DNA from 2 places in the Mitsuokella sp. UBA4253 genome. Region 1 is predicted to be linked to the other one. Evidence: riboswitches for the same ligand, from Rfam matches in the RefSeq annotation. Region 1 holds a riboswitch; the other holds the start of a gene.
The links. A riboswitch is a leader RNA that binds a small molecule or an ion and turns the genes downstream of it on or off. The one in region 1 is predicted to bind ZMP and ZTP.
Positions count from the first base shown of each region.

Region 2: it holds a riboswitch for ZMP and ZTP, as region 1 does, so the genes downstream of both, B2X55_RS06430 (phosphoribosylaminoimidazolecarboxamide formyltransferase) here and B2X55_RS10135 (L-lactate MFS transporter) in region 1, are expected to answer to the same signal.

Region 1 is NZ_DGWR01000017.1:31,728-36,299, forward strand. It holds gene hisF (imidazole glycerol phosphate synthase subunit HisF) at 1-543, shown strand, start outside; gene hisIE (bifunctional phosphoribosyl-AMP cyclohydrolase/phosphoribosyl-ATP diphosphatase HisIE) at 543-1,262, shown strand; gene B2X55_RS10130 (hypothetical protein) at 1,383-1,817, shown strand; ZMP/ZTP riboswitch at 1,895-1,977, shown strand; gene B2X55_RS10135 (L-lactate MFS transporter) at 2,045-3,250, shown strand; gene B2X55_RS10140 (methylglyoxal synthase) at 3,437-3,838, shown strand; gene B2X55_RS10145 (alanine/glycine:cation symporter family protein) at 4,008-4,572, shown strand, end outside.
Region 2 is NZ_DGWR01000013.1:60,947-65,518, forward strand. It holds gene pfkA (6-phosphofructokinase) at 644-1,606, opposite strand; ZMP/ZTP riboswitch at 1,784-1,860, shown strand; gene B2X55_RS06430 (phosphoribosylaminoimidazolecarboxamide formyltransferase) at 1,907-3,082, shown strand; gene B2X55_RS06435 (hypothetical protein) at 3,319-4,467, shown strand.

The sequences.
Region 1 (4,572 bases):
GTGTTCATCCCGTTCACGGTCGGCGGCGGCATCCGCACGGTCGAGGACATGCGCCGCATGCTCAAGGCCGGTGCCGACAAGACGTCGCTCAACACGGCAGCCGTAAAGAATCCGGGCCTCCTCAAGGAGGGCGCGGAGAAGTTTGGCCGCCAGTGCATGGTGCTCGCCGTCGACGCGCGTCGCGCGGGCGACCAAAAGTGGGAGGTCTACGTCAACGGCGGCCGCACGCCGACTGGCCTCGACTGCCTTGAGTGGGTCAAGAAGGCCGTCGAGCTCGGCGCCGGCGAGATCCTTCTGACGAGCATGGATGCCGACGGCACGAAGGATGGCTACGACATCGAGCTGACGCGCGCCGTCTCCGACGCCGTCAACGTGCCGGTCATTGCCTCGGGCGGCGCCGGCAAGCTCGAGCACTTCTACGACGTCCTGACCCTCGGCCATGCCGACGCCGTGCTCGCGGCATCCGTCTTCCATTACGGCCAGTTCACCGTGCGTCAGGTCAAGGAATACTTGAAATCCCGCGGAGTGGAGGTTCGATTCTAATGGCAAATGCAGAAAATACGATTGACATCTCGATGGTCAAGTTCGACGAGAAGGGCCTTGTGCCTGCCGTCGTGCAGGAGGAGAACGGCCAGGTGCTCATGCTGGCCTACATGAACGAGGAATCCCTCAAGAAGACGCTGGAGACGGGCTACACCTGGTTCTTCAGCCGCAGCCGCCAGAAGCTCTGGCAGAAGGGCGAGACGTCTGGCAACGTCCAGAAGGTCAAGGAAATCTCCTACGACTGCGACGGCGACACATTGCTCGTGCGCGTGCATCAGACGGGCGTCGCCTGCCATACGGGCACGTACACCTGCTTCAGCGGCCGCAAGCTCGCAGGCGGGGAGGAGAAGGGCATCGCTGTCGTGCCGCCGGAGAAGAAGGCCGACCTCGCTGCTGTCCTCTACGATCTCTACAACGTCATCCAGGACCGCCGCCTCAACCCGGTCGAGGGTTCCTACACGAACTACCTGTTCGACAAGGGCCAGGACAAGATCCTGAAGAAGGTAGGCGAGGAGGCCGTCGAGACAATCATCGCCTCGAAGAACAACGTCCGCAAGGAGATCCTCTATGAGATGGGCGACCTCTGGTATCACTGCCTCGTCCTGCTCGCCTATCACAACATCTCCCCGGAGGAGCTCTTCGCCGAGCTCATGGGCCGCAGACAGGGCGCAGCCTACCATAAATTCACCGGCAAGACCGGCGTGCGCCCAGACCTCTGATTGCGTCAGATAGCCTGCCTGTGGTATACTGGACAGAGTTTGCAAAGACCCTCGGTTTTTCCGGGGGCTTTTTTGTGGATCGGATGAGTAGATGAACCGGGAATCGAAAGGAAACGAGAAATGACGAATGAGATGACACCAGAGCAGCGCCAGACGGGGCGCGCCCTCGCGCAGCTCCAGAAACGCATCCAGAAGATGCACGCGCTGCGCGACAAGATGAACGCGGGCCTCGCGCGCGTGACGGAGGCGAACCTCGACCTCGCGCTGACGCAGAAGAAGAACCTGCGCGCCCTCTCGGCCGAGTACGATGCGCTCGCCCAGGAAGTGCACTGCCTGCCGCCCCTTGATGCCGCTGCCGTACTCGAGGATGAGTACAACTACATCCTGACCATCGGCAACATCATCGAGACGACGCGCGAGCTCAAGAAGCGGTCCAAGATCGATGACGATGTGCGTGAGAGCATCACGAGCGGCCTCGTGCAGTTCTACGAGGGCCTGCGCGGCGAACTCGCGCGTGCCGCCTATCAGAAAGAGCAGCAGCACAAGCAGCAGTAGAAAATTTTCTTTTTGTGACGTTTCTCTCTTGACGCCGCGTTGCAGGGCTCATATAATGAAGGTATAAAAACAAAAAAGAAGCCTTGCAGGGCTGACGGATGAGTGGAATTGACCACATGTCCTGCAACGTTATGATCAGCCGACCGTCTGGGCAGGGCATCTGTTCCGGACGGTCTTTTTTGATTCTCCGCGGATGGATGCCCAAGGCATTTCTGGAGGTAGATCAAATGAGAAATCGCTGGCTTATCGCGCTGAGCGCCGTCGGGATCCACATCTCGATCGGCAGTGTCTATGCATGGAGCGTCCTGACGCGCCCCATCATGAAGGAGATGGGCTTCTCGCTCGCCGAGACGACCTGGACCTTCTCGCTGGCCATCCTGTTCCTCGGATTCTCCGCGGGCTTCCTCGGCAGCTTCGTCGAGAAGATCGGCCCGAAGAAGAGCGGCCTGATTGCCATGACGTTCTTCGGCGCGGGCATGCTCGGCACGGCTTACGCCATCTCGGCACAGAGCCTCACGCTCCTGTATCTCTTCTACGGTGTCATCGGCGGCATCGGCCTCGGTGTTGGCTACATCACGCCAGTCTCGACACTCGTCAAATACTTCCCGGATCACCGCGGCTTTGCGACGGGCCTCGCCATCATGGGCTTCGGCTTTGCGGCACTGATCGCGGGGCCTGTCATGCAGTACCTGACGGCGACCGTCGGACTCGTCAACAACTTCCTGATTCTCGGCTGTGCCTACATGCTCATCATGGGTGCATCTTCGCTCTATCTGAAGCCGCCGGTCCTTAAGGACAGCACGGGCAAGGTCACGCACATCCAGCAGGGGGTGACGGCCAATGAGGCGCTCAAGACGTGGCAGTTCGCCTCGCTCTGGTGGATCTTCTTCGTCAACATCACGTGCGGCATCGGCCTCCTGGCTGTTGCCTCGCCGATGGCCCAGGAAGTCATCGGCATGGATGCCGCAGCTGCTGCCTCGATGGTCGGCATCATTGGCGTCTTCAATGGCGGCGGCCGCATCGTCTGGTCGACAATCTCCGACTTCATCGGCCGCGGCCGCGTCTACATGCTCTTCTTCCTGCTCGAGGTCCTCGCGTTCTGGCAGCTCGGCCAGACGAAGGAAGCCCTCGTCTTTGAGCTCCTCGTGCTCTTGATCATCAGCTGCTATGGCGGCGGCTTCTCGTGCATGCCGGCTTATCTCTCCGATATCTTCGGCACGCGCCAGCTCAGCGCCATCCACGGCCGCATCTTGACGGCCTGGGGCCTCGCCGGCGTCGCCGGACCGTCCATCGTCTCGTACTTCCATGCGCAGACGGGCGGCTACACGGCTTCGCTCTACTTCTTTGCCGCCTGCTTCGTGCTCAACTTCATCATCGCCGCCGTGCTCAAGCAGTACGGCCAGCGCAAGAAGGAGACTCGCACGGCACTCTGATACCTTGATACAGACAACCCCTTTGACTCCGGTCTCTATGGTTGGCGCGTGGCGCTAGGCATAGCGTCACGCTTGGTTGGCGTCGCCGGGGTCAGCAAATCCTGCTTCATCTCCGGATGAAGCAGGATTTTTGGTATTCTGTGGCGAATGAATAGAGAGCAAGAGTAAAGAAAGGATGATTTATTAATGAAAACGATTGCCCTGATTGCCCACGACAAGAAGAAGAGCGAGATGCTCGAGTTCGTCGGCCACCACAAGGAACTCCTCTCGAAGTTCCACCTGATCGCGACGCGCACGACAGGTACCCTGATCAACGACACCTTCGGCCTCGGCGTCGAGACGATGCTCTCCGGCCCGATGGGCGGCGACCAGCAGATTGGCGCGCGCGTCGCCGTCGGCGATGTCGACTATGTCATCTTCCTGCGCGACCCGCTGACGTCCCAGCCGCACGAGCCGGACATCAACGCCCTGCTGCGCCTCTGTGACGTCCACGACGTGCCGCTCGCAACGAACCGCAAGAGCGGCCACATCCTGCTCGCCTATGCCGCTGCACATATGGAGGACAAGGAAGAGCCCGCAGCAGAATGATTTCCTGCGTGTACATCTGTGTATACATAAAGGAAATCAATTGACAACGCTCTCAAAAACTCCTATAATAATCCACAAAGCAATGTTGCTTGAGACATCCATCACAGCAACATTGCTTTTCCTTTTCTGGCATCATCAAACGTAACGGAAACCTGAAGGGGTGGGTATTATGGATTTATCGAAGCTGTTGGCGGATGTCAACAATTTTGTCTGGGGCCCCGTCATGCTGGTACTGCTCGTCGGTACGGGCATTTTCCTGACGGTGCGCCTGAAGTTCCTGCCATGGCGCAATCTCGGCTATGCGATCCACATGGTCTTCTCGAAGCGCGACAAGCACGCCGGTGATATCTCGCCGTTCCAGTCGCTGATGACGGCGCTCTCCGCAACGATTGGCACGGGCAACATCGTCGGTGTCGCAACGGCCATGGTCCTTGGCGGCCCGGGTGCGCTCGTCTGGATGTGGATCAGCGCGGCCTTTGGCCTCTCGACGAAGTACGGTGAGTCGGTCCTGGCCGTCAAGTACCGCGAGACGAACAGCGTCGGCGAGATGGCCGGCGGCCCGATGTACGCGATGAAGAACGGCATCAAGAACAAGTACGTCGGCCGCACGCTTGCGTTCCTGTTCTCGCTCTTTGTCGTGCTTGCCTCCTTCGGCATCGGCAACATGACGCAGGCCAACTCGATCGCGGCAGCGCTCTCGAGCAGCTACGGCATCCCGACGTGGCTCATCGGCG
Region 2 (4,572 bases), on a different contig from region 1:
GCAATAGAGGCTTGGTCTGGCGGGAAACAGATCTACCGGTGGAGGGGAAAGACATTTCGGCTTCGTCGCTCCGCTAAATGAGCCCTATGGTACGATATCCTCTCGATGACGCCCCGCCGCCTGCCGCGGCGTTCTCACATCGCAGCTCTATGCCCCAAATGATCAGGGCTCAGCCCTGCGGGCTATCGCTGCGCTCCTGCAGGCGAAATGTCTTTCCCCTCCTGAAGTTACTTCCTGCACCTTCGCTGCGCTCCTGAAGATAAAAACCTGCCCCGCCTACTAGACAAGCCAAGCTCGCATGCTAAGGTCCCCATTGTTCACGGTAGTCCCCTTGAGTGAGCAAGGTTGCCAGACAACACCTTCGGGCAAGCAGGGCTGCGCAAAAGCGCAGCGTTGGCAGGTTGCGTCAAGAATCGATTTTTTCCCCACCAGAATCCTGACGAAAGAGCGTCGTCCAAGCGAAGCGCGTTTAGCTCTTTCATCAGGCTGCCTTAAAAGGGAAAAAATCGATTCAGCAACATGCCATAGCGGAGCGTTGCACAGCCCTGCTCGCCCGTTGCCATACTGCATCAAAAAAGGAGCCCGTTTCCCATCCGAATGGATGAAGAAACGGGCTCCTTTGTCGTTATCCGATTATCGTCAATCAGAACAGTACCTTTGCGAGATGCAGGTAGTCCGGATCGAGGATCTTCTTGTTGTTGACTGCATCGTGCAGGTCAATCGAGACAACACGGCCCTTGCTGTAGCCGAAGACGATGTCCGACAGACCCGAGATCAGTGCGAGAGCAGCCTGCTCGCCGAGCTGGCTGGCGCGGACGCGGTCGATGACCGACGGCGAACCACCGCGCTGGATGTGCCCAAGAACCGAGACGCGCGTGTCGAGCTGCGTCTTCTCCGCGATGTACTGGCCGATCTCCTGGCCATTGCCGGCACCTTCTGCCACGACGACGAGAATGTAGCGCTTGCCCTTCTTGTAGGCTTCCGTCATGTTGTCGCAGATCTCATCAAGGTTGTACTCCTCTTCCGGCACGAGGATGTACTCCGCGCCGCCCGAGATGCCCGAGACGAGAGCGAGCCAGCCGCAGTTGCGGCCCATGACCTCGAGGACGATGACGCGGCGATGGGCCGAAGCCGTATCGCGCAGCTTGTTGATCGCATCAATGATCGTATTCGCAGCCGTATCGCAGCCGATCGTGTAGTCAGAGCCCCAGACATCGTTATCAATCGTGCCCGGCAGGCCGACGATAGGGATGCCCGTCTCCTTCGAGAGCAGCGAAGCGCCGCGCAGGGAGCCGTCACCGCCGATGACGCAGAGACCCTCGATGCCGCGGTCCGTCAGGTGCTTGTAGCCCATCATGCGGCCTTCCGGCGTCTTCCAGCGTTTGCAGCGTGCCGTGCCGAGGAACGTACCACCGCGCTGGATGATATCACTGACGTCCCTGGACTTCATCTCAAACATATCCTCTTCCAGCAGACCGTGATAGCCGCCGCGGATGCCCCATACCTTGACACCCTCGTACAGAGCCGTGCGGACGACAGCGCGAGCTGCCGCGTTCATGCCTGGGCTGTCGCCACCGCTCGTCAAGACTGCAATACTTTTCAACATAATGGAAGTCCCCCTTGAATTGAGAATTGCTAGCATAATTGACTGAATCAAAATCATAGAATGACATTTATCATCCTTAATCATACCATAAAAAGTCCGAAGAAAACAGGGATGACGGTTATTTTTTCGGACCAGGACAGACCTTGACAAAATGCCATCATAATGGTAGATTTTAACTAGATGCTGTGCAACTGACGGAAGTGGATGACCACAGGGAGCACAGGGAAGAAGAGCCGACCGTCTGGGCACAGCCTGGATTTGTGTCGGCTTTTTTGTATGTGAAAAGGAAGGAATCGCAAAATGAAAGAACTGGAACTCAAATACGGATGCAACCCGAACCAGAAGCCAGCCCGCGTCTTCATGGAGAATGAGGCTGAGCTGCCGTTCACCGTCCTCAACGGCCGCCCGGGCTACATCAACCTGCTCGACGCGATGAACAGCTGGCAGCTCGTCCGCGAGCTGCGCGAAGCCACCGGCCTTCCGGCTGCCGCTTCTTTCAAGCACGTCAGCCCGGCCGGTGCTGCCGTCGCCGTTCCCCTCTCCCCCGTCCTCGAGAAAGTCTACTTCGTCGAAGGCGTAGAGCTCTCCCCGATTGCCACGGCTTACATCCGCGCGCGCGGCGCCGACCGCATGAGCTCCTACGGCGACTTCGTCGCCCTTTCGGATGAGTGCGATGCCCAGACGGCTTCCTTCCTCAAGCGCGAGGTCTCCGACGGCATCATCGCACCCGCATATTCGCCGGAAGCACTCGAGATCCTCAAATCGAAGCGCAAGGGCACGTACCTGATCCTGCAGATGGACCCCGCTTATGAGCCGGAAGAGCTCGAGCGCAAGCAGGTCTTCGGCATCACCTTCGAGCAGAAGCGCAACAACGTCGCCATCACGGAAGACTGCCTCAAGGACATCGTGACGAAGAACCACGACCTGCCAGAAAGTGCAAAGCGCGATCTCTTGATCGCCTTAATCACGCTGAAGTACACGCAGTCCAACTCCGTCTGCTACACGAAGGACGGCCAGGCCATCGGCATCGGCGCCGGCCAGCAGAGCCGCGTCCACTGCACGCGCCTCGCTGGCACGAAGGCCGACAACTGGTTCCTGCGCCAGAGCCCGCAGGTCCTCAATCTGCCGTTCAAGCCGGAAGTCCGCCGCCCGGACCGCGACAACGCCATCGATGTCTACATCGGCGAGGAGTGGGAAGACCTCCTCGAGACGGACGACTGGAAGCGCGTCTTCACCGAGAAACCGCCCGTCTTCACGCGTGAAGAGAAGAAGGCCTGGCTCCAGAAAGAAACTGGCGTCTCCCTCGGCTCCGACGCCTTCTTCCCGTTCGGCGACAACATCGAGCGCGCCCACAAGAGCGGCGTGACCTACGTCGCCCAGACCGGCGGCTCCATCCGCGATGACAATGTCATCGAGACGGCCGACAAATACAACATGACCATGGCCATGACGCACATCCGCCTGTTCCATCACTGATATTTCACGGATATTTCACGGATATTTCACGAGAAAAACACGAGCCCCGGTCCAGCAGGCCGGGGCTCTTTTATGCGCTGGGATTTTTGTCGCCATGAGCCAGAGCTGAGCGATATGCAAAATCCGAATAAGTCTTTTACCATTGCCCCCACTTGCGCTACAATAGGGAGTAGAATATATGAGTGTACGGAGGCAACACATGCCGTAACCTGCGCGATGAGAAATGAGGCGATTGTATGTTTTTTCAGAAATTCGGAGCACTGGCCATGGTGCCCGTGCTCGTAGCAGCAGCGCCTGCCTATGCCGAATGGCACGGCAATGCCCATATCGAGACTGTCGAGGTGACGGGCAGCTATCTGACGGATGACATCTCGGAGGCGGGCCTCAAGAAGGCCCGCGAAGAAGCGCACAAGGACGCCCTGCGCCTGGCAACCGAGAAGGCCGGCGTCTTTGTCCAGAGTTATTCCAAGACACACAATCAGGTTCTTACTGAAGATGAGATTCAATCCATCTCTGGCAACATCCTCGCCGTCCAGAACGAGTCGTATGCAATGAGCAAGACAAACGACGGCTACACGCTCGTCACCTGCCATCTGACGGCCTACATCCAGCTCGACCAGGTCGACCTCAACCAGGCCATCCAGCAGATCAACATCGAGGGCGAGAACAGGGAGCTCAAGGCCGTCATCGAAGGCCTCAAGCACAGCCAGGGCAAGGCAGGCGAGCTGCCATACGGCACGGCTTACTTCCAGAAATTTGCCCAAAACAGCTCCCTGCTCAAGAAGGTCTGTGACGTAGGCTACGATGTCGACAGCGTGAGCTACGACAAGGCGACGGGCCTGATCCGCTACAACCGGTTCACAAGAGCCGTGGACGATGATCAGCTCTATGCGTTCCACGTCGAGCTCTCCTATCCGGATAATACCGAACGCATCTACAAGATCACAAAGATCACCGAGAAACCGTTCCAGACCGTCGAATTGAAGTTCAAAAACGCGCGCACGACCATGCTGCCGATTGCTACCTATTCCACTGACGACTACTATCGCCGCCTGGTCTGCAAGCAGTTGCAGCTGCCCGAGTACGCTCATCTCAAGCAGCCGGGCTGGGGCCCAATCCCTCTGCTCGACCCGCCGCTCTACACCGATAAGCTCAACATGAAGCGCATCGATGGCATGCTCTACTGCTCGCTGGCCGATACCGAGGACGGCCTCGCCAACCTGCTCTTCCCGAGTTTCGCCGTCCGCTACGACCCACAGCGCAAAGTCCTTGAAGAGGCCGATATCCTCTACACCGACAGCTGGATCCCCGCCAGAACGGAATATCTCCCCGCCATCCCCTACCTTGACTTCCTCTACCACGACGGAAATCTGGAAAACCCTTGATGCCCTGCCCTTTACTATAAATATCAGCCGTTTACAGATTTGGAAGCCTGCTAAAACCACATCTTTACTGAAGGGCAAATTTTTCACCGAGAAAAGCTTGACACA